2 regions of the Streptomyces sp. NPDC019443 genome follow, and region 2 is predicted to be linked to the other one. Evidence: riboswitches for the same ligand, from Rfam matches in the RefSeq annotation. Region 2 holds a riboswitch; the other holds the start of a gene.

Region 1 (7,106 bases), on a different contig from region 2:
CCGAACCGAGGCCGTCGCGCAGGGTGTTGAGCTCGTCCTGTCCGCGGGCGACCTTGTCCTGCAGGGCGTCGACCTGCTTCTGGATCTTCCCCTGCTGCTCCTTGGCCCCGTTGTACTTCTCGGTGGCCGCCTCTGCCTCTTCGTAGAGCTTGTCGACCTTCTCCTTGACCTCGCTCTTGCTCGGCTTCGGGTCGGCCTGTGCGGCCTGGGAGGTCAGGGCAACGGCCGCGGCGGCGGTCGCGGTGAGCACGGTCACACGGGTGCGGCTCGGCTGCTTGGGACGACGGTGGGACGCCACGAAGGCGAGCTCCTTCTTCCTCGAGCCGCCTACCGGGCTGTGGGGGGTTGAATCCCCGGCGTCCGCACTTCAGGTCCTTACGGGGAAATAAAGGACTGAACTGCACGAACTCGGCGGTTCCTTCGCTGTCGCCCCGGGTGAGCGATCAACCGCGCGAAGGTTCGAGGCCCGACCCTAGTGACCTTCCTGTGATCAGTTCAAATCCTGTCGAGAAAAATCTCGGTCGCTGAGCGTTTTCTTTACCTGCATCACACGCGTAGTAATTGCCACTTGACACTACGTCCGTCAGACAAATAGCCAATTCGGGCATTTGGCACGGCAGTTAACTAGACGCGCGAAAGCCGCTTCAGCAACAAGGCGGACGCGACGGGCCTCGCGCCCGCCTTCGCCACTCCGTCGGCGACTTCGCGGTCGGTGGAGACCACCACGACGGGCCGCCCCGGCGGCTCCGCCCGTACCAGCTGTCGGATCAGTTCGTCGGCGGTCACGCCCGGCTTGGAGAACAGCACCCGCACTCCGCGCGGCGGTGCCAGCAGCACCGGAGCGGCCAGCTCCGCCCCGTCGAAGACACAGGTGATCTCGGCGCCGGTCTGCGCCGCGAGCACCGACAGACCGCCGAGCAGCCGCAGCCGCTGCTTCTCCAGCGGCATCGTCGGATAGCCGGTCTTGGTGACGTTGTAACCGTCCACCACCAGATGCGCCTGCGGCAGCGCGAGCAGTTGGTCGAGGAGCGCGGGATCGGACTCGGAGAGCGCACGGGCCGCGATGTCCTTGGGCGACATCCGGCCCGGCTCGACCGCGTCGACCGTGTCGGCGGGATGGACGGAGACGGGCGGCAGGGCCAGTTCCCGGCGCAGCCCCTGGGCCGCGTCGAGTACCGTGTCCAGCAGCAGCCGCAGCCGCATGTCCTCGATCGAACGACCCTCCCGGGCGGCCCGGCGGCTCGCCTCCAGCGCGGCCTCCGCCTCGCCGAGGCGGGCCTTGAGCCGGCGGCTCTCACTCTCGGCCGCCGAGACCTGCGCCGCGGCCTCCGACCTGATGGCTTCGATTTCGGCGTCTCTACGGCGCAGAGCGGCCTCGCCGCGCTTCACATCGCTCTGGGCGCTGCGCAGCTTTCGGCGAAGCGTTTCGGCTTCCTTACGGGCCGCCTCCAGCTCCGTGCGCAGCCGCTCGGTCTCGCTCTTGGTCAGGCCGCGAGCCTCCGTCAGCTCTTCGCGCAGCCGCTCCAGCTCGCGCCGCCCGGCCTCGTCGGCGCGCTCGGCGTCCGCGCGCTGGGCCTCCTCACCCGCGGCGGCGACAAGTTTCACCCATCCGGTGGGTCGCAGCACATAGGCGGCGGCCGCCACATCGACGGGGTCGGCGGCCGCGGGCGGCGATCCGGACTCCAGCGCCCGGGACAGCTCCGGCTGGGCATGGCTGAGCCGCTCGCCGATACGCTGCCGGAAAACCGGGTCGCTCTCGAGGGCGGCGGCCATCGCGTTGCCCGCGAATTTGGCGCGCCGGGTGGGGGTGAACCGGGCGTACTGCCGCAGCTGGGCCGGAAGTTCGGCAACGGTCAGGCCGCCGAAAGCATCCGAGACCAGCGCCATGACCCTGCGCCGTACGCCTTCCGGCAACGGGCGGTCGAGCGCCTCGGCGGCGTCACCGGCCGCACCGGCCGGCTCAGCGCCGCTTGCAGGCTGCTCCACGATCCGTCACCCCACTACCCGTTCGGGCCGCTCCCTCAGGAGCCGGCGCCCGGCCTGTCCACCAGCTCGATCTGGTCCACCGCGTTGCACCAACGGCAGCGCACCGACTCGATGGTCTCACTGACCACCTCGCGCTCCTCGACCGTCGGCTCTCCGGCCAGGTCCAGATGGACGTATTCGACGACCTTGGAGGAACGGGTGACATCGAAGCGTGTGAGGTTGCCGCAGAGCGTGCAGCGCCAGCGGGTACCGGCCGTCGGCGGGGGAACCGTCGTCATCGTGCCGTCCTCTTTCGTCGTGCGTATCCAGGTGCCGCTGTGCGCCGTCGAACCGCGGATGTACTGCCCGTAACCCTACGGCCTCACCGGGACCCGATGGCGCGGCGAGGCACTCTGTACCGTTCAGGCCCACTACGCCATGCTCTGTCCATGATCAGTTGGCAGGGCGCGGCACGAGCTGCGGTACGGGGCGCGGTGACGGGGCCCGCGGTGACATACGGCGTGATCGCCGTGTGCTGTGCGGTGTTCCTCCTCAGCCCGGTCTCAGGCCTCAACCCTGTGTACGGCACCGGTGACACACTGCTCGCCGCCCAGAGCGCGTACTTCGAACGCTGGGGCGTGATCCCGGCGGAACTGCTGAACAGCTCACCCGGCACCCTCCACCCGCTCCTCACCCCTTTCACCGCCCTCTTCGTCCACGGCAGCTGGCTGCATCTGCTCGGCAACATGCTCTTCCTCTACGTCTTCGGGGCGATGGCCGAGGAGCGCATGGGGCAGCTGGAGTTCGCCCTCTTCTATGTGGGCTGCGGCTATCTCGCGCTGCTCGCCTACGCGGCGGCCAACGCCGACTCCGAGCAGACCCTGGTGGGAGGATCCGGTGCGATCTCGGGCGTGCTCGGCGCGTTCCTCTTCCTCTTCCCTAAGGCCCGGGTCACCAGTCTCTTTCCGTTCCTCTTCTTCCTGCCCTTGCGCTTCCCCGCGTGGATTGTGCTGATCTTCTGGTTCGTCCTGCAGTGGCTGGCGGCACAGGGCGCGGGCAGCGGCCCCGGCGTCGCGTATCTCGCACATCTGGTGGGGTTCGGGGCCGGGTTTCTCTACGCCTGGGGACGATTCCGGCATGCGACTAGAGTGAAGGCCCAAACAGCGGCCACCGAGGGAGAAAGCCAACCGTGATCACCGCGATCGTGCTCATCAAGACCAGCGTGGACCGCATCCCCGAGATCGCCGAGTCGATCGCCGCGCTGGACAGCGTCAGCGAGGTCTTCTCCGTCACCGGCACGTACGACTTGATCGCGATGGTGCGGGTGGCCAAGCACGACGACCTGGCGGACGTCATCCCGGGCCGCATCAGCAAGATCCAGGGCGTCGAGGGCACGGACACGCATGTGGCGTTCCGTACGTACTCGCAGCACGACCTGGAGGCGGCGTTCGCGATCGGCCTGGACTCGTAGCGCGTAGTGCCACATACACAACAAGCCCGCGCCTTTTGGCGCGGGCTTGTTCGGGTCCGGGGCGGAGCCCGGTGTCACACGGCCGGGACGCAGCGGCCGTCCTCCGTGCGGTAGTTCCACTTGGCGCCCTCGCGCACCAGCTCCTTCACCGCCCGTACGAAACGCTCCACATGCTCGTCCGGCGTACCCGCCCCGAAGCTCACCCGGATCGCGTTCAGCGAGCGCTCGCCCGGCTCCGCCTCCGGCGCGCCGCACTCGCCCGGGTCCTGCGGGTCGCTGCCCAGCAGGGTCCGCACCAGCGGGTGCGCGCAGAACAGCCCGTCCCGTACCCCGATGCCGTACTCCGCCGAGAGCGCTGCCGCGAAGTGCGAGCTGTTCCAGCCCTCGACGACGAAGGAGATGACGCCGACCCGCGTGGGGGTCCCCCCAGCGGAACGCGAGGGGGAGTCGTCCCCGAACAGCGAGAGCACCTTCACCTCGGCAACCTCGGCCAGGCCCGCGCGGACCTTCGCGACGAGGTGCTGCTCCCGGGCGACCAGGTTGTCGAAGCCCGCCTCGGTGAGCGCCTTGCAGGCGGAGGCGATGGAGTAGACGCCGATGACGTTCGGCGAACCGGCCTCGTGACGGGCGGCCGTGGTGTGCCAGTCGACGTCCACGCCACCGTCCGCACGCCGCGCGACCTTGCGCGAGGCACCGCCGCCCGCGAGGTACGGCTCCGCGTCCTGCAGCCAGTCCGCACGGCCGGCCAGCACGCCCGAGCCGAACGGCGCGTACAGCTTGTGCCCGGAGAAGGCCACCCAGTCGACGTCCAACTCCTGTACGGAGACCGGGTGGTGGGGCGCGAGCTGAGCCGCGTCGAGCACGATCCGCGCGCCATGGGCGTGCGCGGCGGCCGCGAGCTCCTGCACCGGCCACAGCTCACCGGTGACATTGGACGCACCGGTCACGCAGACCAGCGCCGGGCCGATGGGGTCTCCCCAGCTCGAAGAGCGAGGGGAAGGGTCACGTTCGGCGAGCGCGCGCTCCAGGGTGGCGATGGCGTCCTCCGGCGTGCGCGGCGCGTTCAGATACGTAACCCGCGCGTCCCTCCAGGGCAGCAGCGAGGCGTGGTGCTCGGTCTCGAAGACGAAGACCTCGCAGTCGGCGGGGATCACGGCCGCCAGCAGGTTCAGCGAGTCGGTCGTGGAGCGGGTGAAGACGACCTGGTCGTCCGGGCGGCAGTCGAGGAACTCGGCGACCGTGACCCGGCTGTTCTCGAAGAGGTCGGTGGACAGCTGCGAGAGGTACCCGGCGCCGCGGTGCACGCTGCCGTAGTACGGGGCGTACGCGGCCACGTCGTCCCACACCCGCTGCAGGGCCGGGGCGCTCGCCGCGTAGTCGAGTGCGGCGTAGGTGACTTCGCCGCCGGTGACGAGCGGGACGGTGACGTCCCGGCCGAGGACGGGAAGCGGCGCGGCACAGGCGGGGTCGGCATCAGCGGTGGCGGCGGGGGCGACAGCGGTCGCGGTGGCAGCGGCGTTCGGGCGTGCGGACATGGCGGTATCTCCCGGCAGGACAAGGGGGAATGGCTTCGGTAGAACCTGTGCATCGGCACTCAACGGCCGCTCGGCGCACAGGGGTTGCCTCGAACACACGGCAACGGCCGCACGGAGGCGCACTGAAGAAGGGGCGTGTAGCCCTATCGCATTCGCTTGCTCACGAGACTGCTCCCTTGAGGACCAGGACCCCAGGGCTTGCAGGGGTCCGCGCTTGCCGCAGACCTCGCTGCCTACGGCCTGGTCTTCACCCGGGGCACCCCGCCACGGACGGAGGGTTGCCGGACAGCGAGCCGGGGCCGTAATCGCTGTCACTCATGACCTTGAGGAGCATCCTGCCATACGTCCCACAGCGTGCAAGGCGAGGTCCAGTTCCTGAGACAGGAACCGAACCACGCCTTGCCTCACGCCACTGCAGTCTCAGGCGTTGCTCGCGGCAACCCACCGCTCGAGCACCGCTCTGGCCGCACCGGAGTCGATCGACTCGGCGGCCCTTTCGATGCCCGCCGCCAGCTGCTCGTTCAGCGTGCCCTCCGTCGGCTCCAGCGCGACGAGAGCCGCCGCCGAGTTGAGCAGCACGGCATCCCGTACGGGCCCGGTCTCGCCGCTGAGCAGCCGGCGCGCGACATCCGCGTTGAACGAGGCGTCGGCGCCGCGCAGGGCCTCGACCGGCACCAGGCCGATGCCGATGTCCCGCGGGTCGAATGCCTCCTCCCGAACCGCCCCGTCCCGTACCACCCACACCCGGGAGGTCGCCGTCGTGGTCAGCTCGTCAAGGCCGTCGTCGCCGCGGAAGACCAGCGCCGAGGAACCGCGCTCGGCCAGTACACCGGCCAGAATCGGCGCCATCCGCGCGTCCGCGACACCGGTGGCCTGTGCCTTCACCTTCGCCGGGTTGGTGAGCGGGCCGAGGAAGTTGAACGTGGTGCGGATGCCCAGCTCCTTGCGGGCGGCCGCCACATGCCGCAGCGCCGGGTGGAACTTCACCGCGAAGCAGAAGGTGATGCCCGCCTCTTCCGCGACCTGGGCGACCCGCTGCGGGGTGAGCTCGAGATTGACGCCGAGCTTCTCCAGTACGTCGGACGCGCCGCTCGCCGACGACGCGGCGCGGTTGCCGTGCTTGACGACCTTCGCACCCGTCCCCGCGACCACGATCGCGGACATGGTGGAGATGTTCACGGTCCTGGCGCCGTCGCCGCCGGTCCCGACGATGTCGACGCTCGGCCCGGGCACCTCGATCAGGTTCGCGTGCGCGTACATGGTCCGTACGAGACCGGAGATCTCCTCGACGGTCTCGCCCTTGGCGCGCAGGGCGACCGCGAAGCCTGCGATCTGCGCGTTCGTCGCCTCGCCGCTGAGGATACGGTCCATGGCCCACGCGGTGGCCTCCGCGCTCTGGTCGCGGTTGTCGAGGAGAGCGTTCAGCACCTGGGGCCAGGAGAGGTCCGCCACGCTGTCGCCGCCAACCGGGGTCACAACGTTCATGGTCCACTCCTGGGTCCACAGCCGAATAGGGATGGGTCCACCCTATCCAGCCCAGCAGACAGCGAAGAGCCCCGTCCGACGAATGGACGGGGCTCCAGCTGTGGCGACCTCGCGGCCGGGTGGGATCAGTGGTGGCCGTGGCCGCTCGTGATCTCCTTGTACTCCTCGACCGTGGGCCTGGGGATCTGGCTGTCTCCCCCGTAGTAGCCCTTGCTGAGCTTGGCCCGCAGCTTCTCCGTGAGCTTCACCTTGCGCTCGACACCGTTCTCGTCGACCGTCGGGCCGATCTCGGCCGGCTTGTACTGCTCGTGCGAGGTGAGCTTGTACAGCTCGCCCTGCGAGAGCGGCTCGTGGATCTCGACGAACTCACCGTGCGGCAGGCGCTTGATGATGCCGGACTCGCGTCCGTGCAGCACCTTGTCCCGGTCGCGGCGCTGGAGACCGAGGCAGATCCGCTTGGTGATGATGAAGGCGATCACCGGGCCGACGAAGAAGGCGATCCGGGCGAACCAGGTGATGTGGTTGATCGACAGGTGGAAGAAGATGGCGACCATGTCGTTTCCACCGGCGATCAGCAGGATGACGTACCAGGTCAGCCAGGCCACACCGAAGGCCGTACGGGTCGGAGCGTTGCGCGGGCGGTCCAGGAT
Region 2 (7,106 bases):
CGCGCAAGGCGCGCCGGACCCGGGCCTCCTACGCGCCCTCGCGCAGCGCCCGCAGCTGGTCCAGGAACCACTTCTGCGGCGGCAGCGCGGTTGCCGCCGCCGCCAGCCGCTTGGTGTGCCGGGACCGCTCTTCGTCCGGCATCGTCAGCGCCGCGTGGAGCGCGTCTGCCGTGCCCGTCACGTCGTACGGATTCACCGTCACCGCGTCCTCGCGCAGTTCCTCGTAGGCCCCTGCCTCCCGCGAAAGCACCAGCGCGCAGCCCTCGTCCGAGACGACCGGGATCTCCTTGGCGACCAGGTTCATACCGTCCCGGATCGGGTTGACCAGAGCCACGTCCGCCAGCCGGTACGCGGCGAGCGAGCGCGCGAAGTCGTCCTTCACATGGAGCTCGACCGGGCTCCAAGTCTCCGTCCCGTACGCCGAGTTGATCTCGTCCGCCAGGCGCTGGACCTCCGCCGTGTAGTCGCGGTAGACCGCCAGGTCCTGCCGGGAGGGGTAGGCGAAGGCGACATGGACAACGCGCTCGCGCCATTCGGGGCGGGTTTCCAGCAGCTCCCGGTACGCCAGCAGCCCGCGCACGATGTTCTTGGACAGCTCGGTGCGGTCGACGCGCACGATGGTCTTGCGCCCCGGGCCGACCTGCTCGCGCAGCGTGGCCAGCCGTTCGTCCACGTCCGGCCGGTGCGCCCGCTCCCGCAGGAAGTCCGCGTCCGCGCCGAGCCCGTGCACCCCGATCGTCGTGCTGCCGGTGCCGCCCAACAGCTCCGTACAGCAGGAGACGAAGGCATCGGCCCACCGCCGGGTCAGGAAACAGGCGCGGTCCGCTCCGAGCAGGCCGCGCAGCAACCGCTCCGCGATGTCGTCGGGCAGCATCCGGAAGTAGTCGACGGGCGCCCAAGGCGTGTGCGTGAAGTGCCCGATCCGCAGATCGGGACGGAGCTCGCGGAGCAGGCCGGGCACCAGCGCCAGGTGGTAGTCCTGCACCAGGACGGCCGCCCCCTCGGCGGCCTGTGCCGCGAGCGCGTCCGCGAAGGCCCGGTTGTAGGTCTCGTACGACGCCCACTGCCGGCGGAACTCCTGATCGAAGACCGGCTCCAGCGGCGTCTGGTACAGCATGTGGTGGACGAACCACAGCACGGAATTGGCGATGCCGTTGTACGCGTCGGAGTGGACGGCCTCGTCGATGTCGAGCATCAGTACCCCGGGCTCGCCGACCCCGCGCCGCACCGCCTCGCGGTCGCCGTCACCGAGCGCGGCGCACACCCACAGGGCCGCCGCCTCGGAGCCGATGGCCGACAGGCCGGAGACCAGCCCGCCCCCGCCGCGGCGGGCGTCGAGCGAACCGTCCTCGTTCAGCGTGTATGTGACCGGGCCGCGGTTCGACGCGACAAGGACCTGGGCAGCAGCGTGCTCGGAGACCATGTCGCGAAACCTAGCCCGTCCCACAAACGCTCAAACGTGCGTACGCCATTGGTCGTGCCGTCCTCGTGTGTCGTACGTCTCTCATGCCCATAACTGGGAAATGTAGACAAAGCGACCAGCGATCCATGCTTATGCCGCGCGACGCGCCGCGTACTCACCGATCTCGCGCATCGGCGGCCGCTCCTCCGTGTCCACCGGGTACGTCCGCGGCTCGAAGCCGCCCTCGGCCCGCTCGAACTGCGTGAGCGCAGGACGCACCAAGTGGCCGCGGGAGAGCCGGAGTTGAGCCGTACGGTAGATCGCCGCGGCCATCCGGCCCAGCGCCTGCCCGTCCTGGTGGCGGTGCTTGCGCGATCCGACGTCCACCTGCGCCAGCGCGTCCAGGCCCACCGTGTGCAGCGCGTCCACGAGCAGGCCGAGCTCCACTCCGTAACCGACGGGGAAGGGCAGCCGCTCCAGCAGCGAGCGCCGCGCCGCGTACTCCCCGCCCAGCGGCTGGACGAACCCGGCCAGCTGCGGCCAGTGCAGATTCAGCAGCGGACGCGCCACCAGCTCGGTCACCCGGCCGCCCTGACCTGCGTGGTCGCCGAGCGGCCGGTCGTACATCGCCTTGACGAAGTGCACATCGGGGTCTGTCAGCAGCGGGCCCACGATCCCGGAGACGAAGTCCGCGGAGAACTCCCGCAGATCCGCGTCGACGAAGCACACGATGTCGCCGCTGGTCGCCAGCAGCGAGCGCCACAGCACCTCGCCCTTGCCCGGGACCGCGGGTATCCGGGGCAGGATCGTGTCCCGGTGCACCACGCGCGCGCCTGCCGCCGCGGCCACCTCGGTCGTACGGTCGCTCGAGCCCGAGTCGACGACGACCAGCTCGTCGACGAGCGGCACGGCCTCCATCAGCTCGCGGCGGATCACGGTGACGATCTCGCCGACCGTCGCCGCCTCGTTCAGAGCAGGGAGCACTACGCTGACCGTCGTCGAGCGTTTGGCGGTAAGCAGCAGGTCAAGTGGGCGGTCTGCCGCGGCCCAGGACCGCCGGGTCAGCCAGCGCTCCACCTCATCGAGCACGTGCGCGTCTCCCTAGACTTCCGGTCGGATGGTCCATCTCGAGGTTCGGACGACTATCTCAACCATCCGGGCCTTCGGTTACAGTCTTGAACAACGCGGATGACCGTCGCATGTCGGGGGTCGTCACGCTGACAATCGAATACCGCTCATCCAGAGGGGCAGAGGGAACGGCCCGTTGAAGCCCCGGCAACCCTCCCGCCGACCGCGAGGTCACGGTGGGGAAGGTGCCAATTCCGTCTCGTGGCGAAATGCGTCACGGGGAAGATGAGGAGAAAGGGCCTCGCCTCCATGGCTGTGCAGACTGTCGCAAGCACCACTCCCGTGAACCTCGGTCCCGCCGCGGCGCTCTCGTGCCGCGAGTGCGGAGAGCGTTTCGGGCTCGGCCCGATCTTCGCCTGCGCGTCCTGTTTCGGACCGCTCGAGGTCGCGTACGACCTCCCCGGCGAAGACCCCGAGGCGCTGAAGCAGCGGATCGAAGCGGGTCCGAACAACATCTGGCGGTACGCCCCGCTGCTGCCCGTCCCCGCCGACGTGGCCGACAAGCCGAACATCAACCCCGGCTTCACCAAGCTCGTCAAGGCCGACAACCTCGCCCGTGAGCTGGGTGTCACCGGCGGCCTGTACATCAAGGACGACTCCGGCAACCCGACGCACTCCTTCAAGGACCGCGTCGTGGCCATCGCCGTCGAGGCCGCGCGTGCCTTCGGCTTCACCACCCTGTCCTGCTCGTCCACCGGCAACCTGGCGGGCGCGGTCGGCGCCGCAGCCGCGCGGGCCGGCTTCCGCTCCTGCGTGTTCATCCCGCACGACCTGGAGCAGGGCAAGGTCGTCATGGCCGCGGTGTACGGCGGCGAGCTGGTCGGCATCGAGGGCAACTACGACGACGTCAACCGCTTCTGCTCCGAGCTCATCGGCGACCCGCTGGGCGAAGGCTGGGGCTTCGTCAACGTCAACCTCCGCCCGTACTACGGCGAGGGCTCCAAGACGCTGGCGTACGAGATCTGCGAGCAGCTCGGCTGGCGGCTGCCCGACCAGATCGTGGTCCCGATCGCCTCGGGCTCGCAGCTCACGAAGATCGACAAGGGGCTGCAGGAGCTGATCAAGCTCGGTCTGGTCGAGGACAAGCCGTACAAGATCTTCGGTGCCCAGGCGGAGGGCTGCTCGCCGGTGTCGACGGCCTTCAAGGCCGGGCACGACGTCGTACGCCCGCAGAAGCCGAACACCATCGCCAAGTCGCTGGCGATCGGCAACCCGGCGGACGGCCCCTACGTGCTGGACATCGCGCGCCGCACCGGTGGGGCGGTCGAGGACGTCAACGACGATCAGATCGTCGACGCCATCAAGCTGCTCGCCCGTACGGAAGGCATCTTTGCGGAGACCGCGGGTGGCGTGACCGTGGGTGTCACGAGGAAGCTGATCGAGGAGGGCGTGCTCGACCCGGCGCTCACCACCGTCGTCCTCAACACCGGTGACGGCCTCAAGACGCTGGACGCGGTGGCGCCGACGACCGGCCCGACCGCGACGATCCGCCCGAGCCTGGACGCGTTCCGCGACGCCGGCCTGGCCGGCTGACCGACCACCCGAGACCCAAGGAAGGCACGCAGCATGAGCGTCAACGTCCGCATTCCCACCATTCTCCGTACGTACACGGGCGGCCAGGCCGAGGTCTCGGCTCAGGGCGCGACCCTCTCCGAGGTGATCGCCGACCTGGAGAAGAACCACACCGGCATCGCCGCGCGTGTCCTGGACGACCAGGGCAAGCTGCGCCGCTTCGTCAACGTGTACGTGAACGACGACGACGTCCGCTTCGAGCAGGGTCTGGAGACCGCGACACCGGACGGCGCGGGCGTCTCGATCATTCCGGCTGTCGCCGGCGGCTGCTGACTTCGCAGAGTTACCGCTATTACCCCCTCCGCAAGAGAAGCGGAGGGGGTAATTCCATAGGGTTGAGCGCGGTAAGCTTTGGGAAGCCCCCTCCGCTGCTCGTGCCGCGCGCATATGAGAATGCGTCGCCGCGCGACCAGAGTCAGCCAAAGTGGACGATCGAATTGTCGCGTAGGCGCCTTTTGTCGGGCCCGACTTGCCCCGGAATTCACAGAATTCACATGAATTATCCGTTCGGGCTTGCGCAGATTTCTCGTCCGATTGACCTGTTGCAGACGGCAGTTGGACAGATACATTCAGCCGCGGTCGACGCGTTCCGGCGCACACCCAAGGGGTGGAGGTCTGACCCGGGTCCGCGAAGTGCGGTCCTGCGCAAGGGCCAGTAATAGGGGAGTTAGGCATGGCTCAGGGCACCGTCAAGTGGTTCAACGCGGAGAAGGGGTACGGCTTCATCGCGGTCGACGGTGGTGCGGATGTTTTCGTCCACTACAGCGCGATCCAGATGGACGGGTACCGCACCCTTGAAGAGGGTCAGCGAGTTGAATTCGAGATCTCGCAGGGCCAGAAGGGTCCGCAGGCGGACATGGTCAAGCTCGCCGTCTGATCTCGGCGCGATCGGCCACCGACGCACTCACGCCGAGGGGCCCGCATCCCAAGAGGGATGCGGGCCCCTCGTGCGTCTGCGCCCGGTTGGGGACCTCGGCGACAGGCTTGCGCGCTCCCTCCGGGCTTCTTCGAAGCCGCTTGCACTCTCCCGGGTCGAGTGCTAATCATTGCGTTAGCACTCTGACAGTGAGAGTGACAACGAGGACCGGGCCGGTGAGGTCCGCAGGCCAGGTGGGGCAAGGAACCACAGGGCTTGCAGGCCGTCCGTCGCGGGCGCCAGCGCGGTCCGGAGAATCCACCCCAGTCCGGGAGGACCACTTCACATGGCCAAGATCATCGCGTTCGACGAGGAGGCACGGCGCGGTCTCGAGCGCGGGATGAACCAGCTCGCCGACGCCGTCAAGGTCACCCTTGGCCCCAAGGGCCGGAACGTCGTCCTCGAGAAGAAGTGGGGCGCCCCCACGATCACCAACGATGGTGTTTCCATCGCCAAGGAGATCGAGCTCGAGGACCCGTACGAGAAGATCGGCGCCGAGCTGGTCAAGGAAGTCGCCAAGAAGACGGACGACGTCGCCGGTGACGGTACGACCACCGCGACCGTCCTCGCCCAGGCGCTCGTCCGCGAGGGCCTGCGCAACGTGGCGGCCGGCGCCAACCCCATGGCGCTCAAGCGTGGCATCGAGAAGGCCGTCGAGGCCGTCTCCGGCGCCCTGCTCGAGCAGGCCAAGGACGTGGAGACCAAGGAGCAGATCGCTTCGACGGCCTCCATCTCCGCTGCCGACACCCAGATCGGCGAGCTCATCGCCGAGGCCATGGACAAGGTCGGCAAGGAAGGCGTCATCACCGTCGAGGAGTCCCAGACCTTCGGTCTGGAGCTGGAGCTCACCGAGGGTATGCGCTTCGACAAGGGCTACATCTCGGCGTACTTCGCCACCGACATGGAGCGTATGGAGGCGTCGCTCGACGACCCGTACATCCTGATCGTCAACTCCAAGGTCAGCAACGTGAAGGACCTCCTTCCGCTGCTGGAGAAGGTCATGCAGTCGGGCAAGCCGCTGCTGATCATCGCCGAGGACGTCGAGGGCGAGGCCCTGTCGACCCTGGTCGTCAACAAGATCCGCGGCACCTTCAAGTCCGTTGCCGTCAAGGCTCCGGGCTTCGGCGACCGCCGCAAGGCGATGCTGAACGACATCGCCATCCTCACCGGCGGCACGGTCATCTCCGAGGAGGTCGGCCTCAAGCTCGAGAACGCCGGCCTGGACCTGCTGGGCCGCGCCCGCAAGGTCGTCATCACCAAGGACGAGACCACGATCGTCGACGGTGCCGGTGAGAGCGACCAGGTTGCCGGTCGCGTGAACCAGATCCGTGCCGAGATCGAGAACAGCGACTCGGACTACGACCGCGAGAAGCTCCAGGAGCGCCTCGCGAAGCTGGCCGGCGGCGTGGCCGTCATCAAGGCCGGCGCCGCGACCGAGGTCGAGCTCAAGGAGCGCAAGCACCGCATCGAGGACGCGGTGCGCAACGCCAAGGCCGCCGTCGAGGAGGGCATCGTCGCCGGTGGTGGCGTGGCTCTGCTCCAGGCTGCCTCGGTCTTCGAGAAGCTCGACCTCGATGGTGACGAGGCGACCGGCGCCAACGCCGTGAAGCTCGCGCTGGAGGCCCCGCTCAAGCAGATCGCCGTCAACGGTGGTCTCGAGGGCGGCGTCGTGGTCGAGAAGGTGCGCAACCTGGCTGTCGGCCACGGTCTGAACGCCGCGACCGGCGAGTACGTGGACATGATCGCCGAGGGCATCATCGACCCGGCGAAGGTCACGCGCTCCGCGCTGCAGAACGCCGCGTCGATCGCCGCGCTGTTCCTGACCACCGAGGCCGTCATCGCCGACAAGCCGGAGAAGGCCTCTGCGGCCGCTCCGGGCGGCATGCCGGGCGGTGACATGGACTTCTGATCCTGCGCGGATCGGCAGTTCACGCTGTACGGACCGAGGGCGGTACCCCCACTCCCAGGGGGGTGCCGCCCTCGGGCTTTTGCCCAGAGCGGCGGACCCACAGCAGGGCACCGGCCAGCAGAAGTGCGGCGCCGGGCAGCCAGGGCAGGGGGCCGGCCGGCAGGGCACCGGCGACCAGG

The links. A riboswitch is a leader RNA that binds a small molecule or an ion and turns the genes downstream of it on or off. The one in region 2 is predicted to bind S-adenosylmethionine.
Region 1: it holds a riboswitch for S-adenosylmethionine, as region 2 does, so the genes downstream of both, ACH492_RS18285 (aminotransferase class V-fold PLP-dependent enzyme) here and thrC (threonine synthase) in region 2, are expected to answer to the same signal.

What each region holds. Positions count from the first base shown of each region.
Region 1 is NZ_JBIRYJ010000005.1:208,724-215,829, reverse strand. Features, by position in the region: gene ACH492_RS18310 (NlpC/P60 family protein) at 1-298, opposite strand, end outside; gene ACH492_RS18305 (NYN domain-containing protein) at 625-1,986, opposite strand; gene ACH492_RS18300 (hypothetical protein) at 2,022-2,264, opposite strand; gene ACH492_RS18295 (rhomboid family intramembrane serine protease) at 2,415-3,158, shown strand; gene ACH492_RS18290 (Lrp/AsnC family transcriptional regulator) at 3,155-3,436, shown strand; gene ACH492_RS18285 (aminotransferase class V-fold PLP-dependent enzyme) at 3,511-4,971, opposite strand; SAM riboswitch class IV at 5,177-5,294, opposite strand; gene trpD (anthranilate phosphoribosyltransferase) at 5,392-6,456, opposite strand; gene ACH492_RS18275 (cytochrome bc complex cytochrome b subunit) at 6,582-7,106, opposite strand, start outside.
Region 2 is NZ_JBIRYJ010000004.1:536,888-543,993, reverse strand. Features, by position in the region: gene ACH492_RS16655 (trehalose-6-phosphate synthase) at 29-1,423, opposite strand; gene ACH492_RS16650 (glucosyl-3-phosphoglycerate synthase) at 1,553-2,491, opposite strand; SAM riboswitch class I at 2,635-2,762, shown strand; gene thrC (threonine synthase) at 2,780-4,063, shown strand; gene ACH492_RS16640 (MoaD/ThiS family protein) at 4,097-4,375, shown strand; gene ACH492_RS16635 (cold-shock protein) at 4,776-4,979, shown strand; gene groL (chaperonin GroEL) at 5,305-6,927, shown strand; gene ACH492_RS16625 (MFS transporter) at 6,947-7,106, opposite strand, start outside.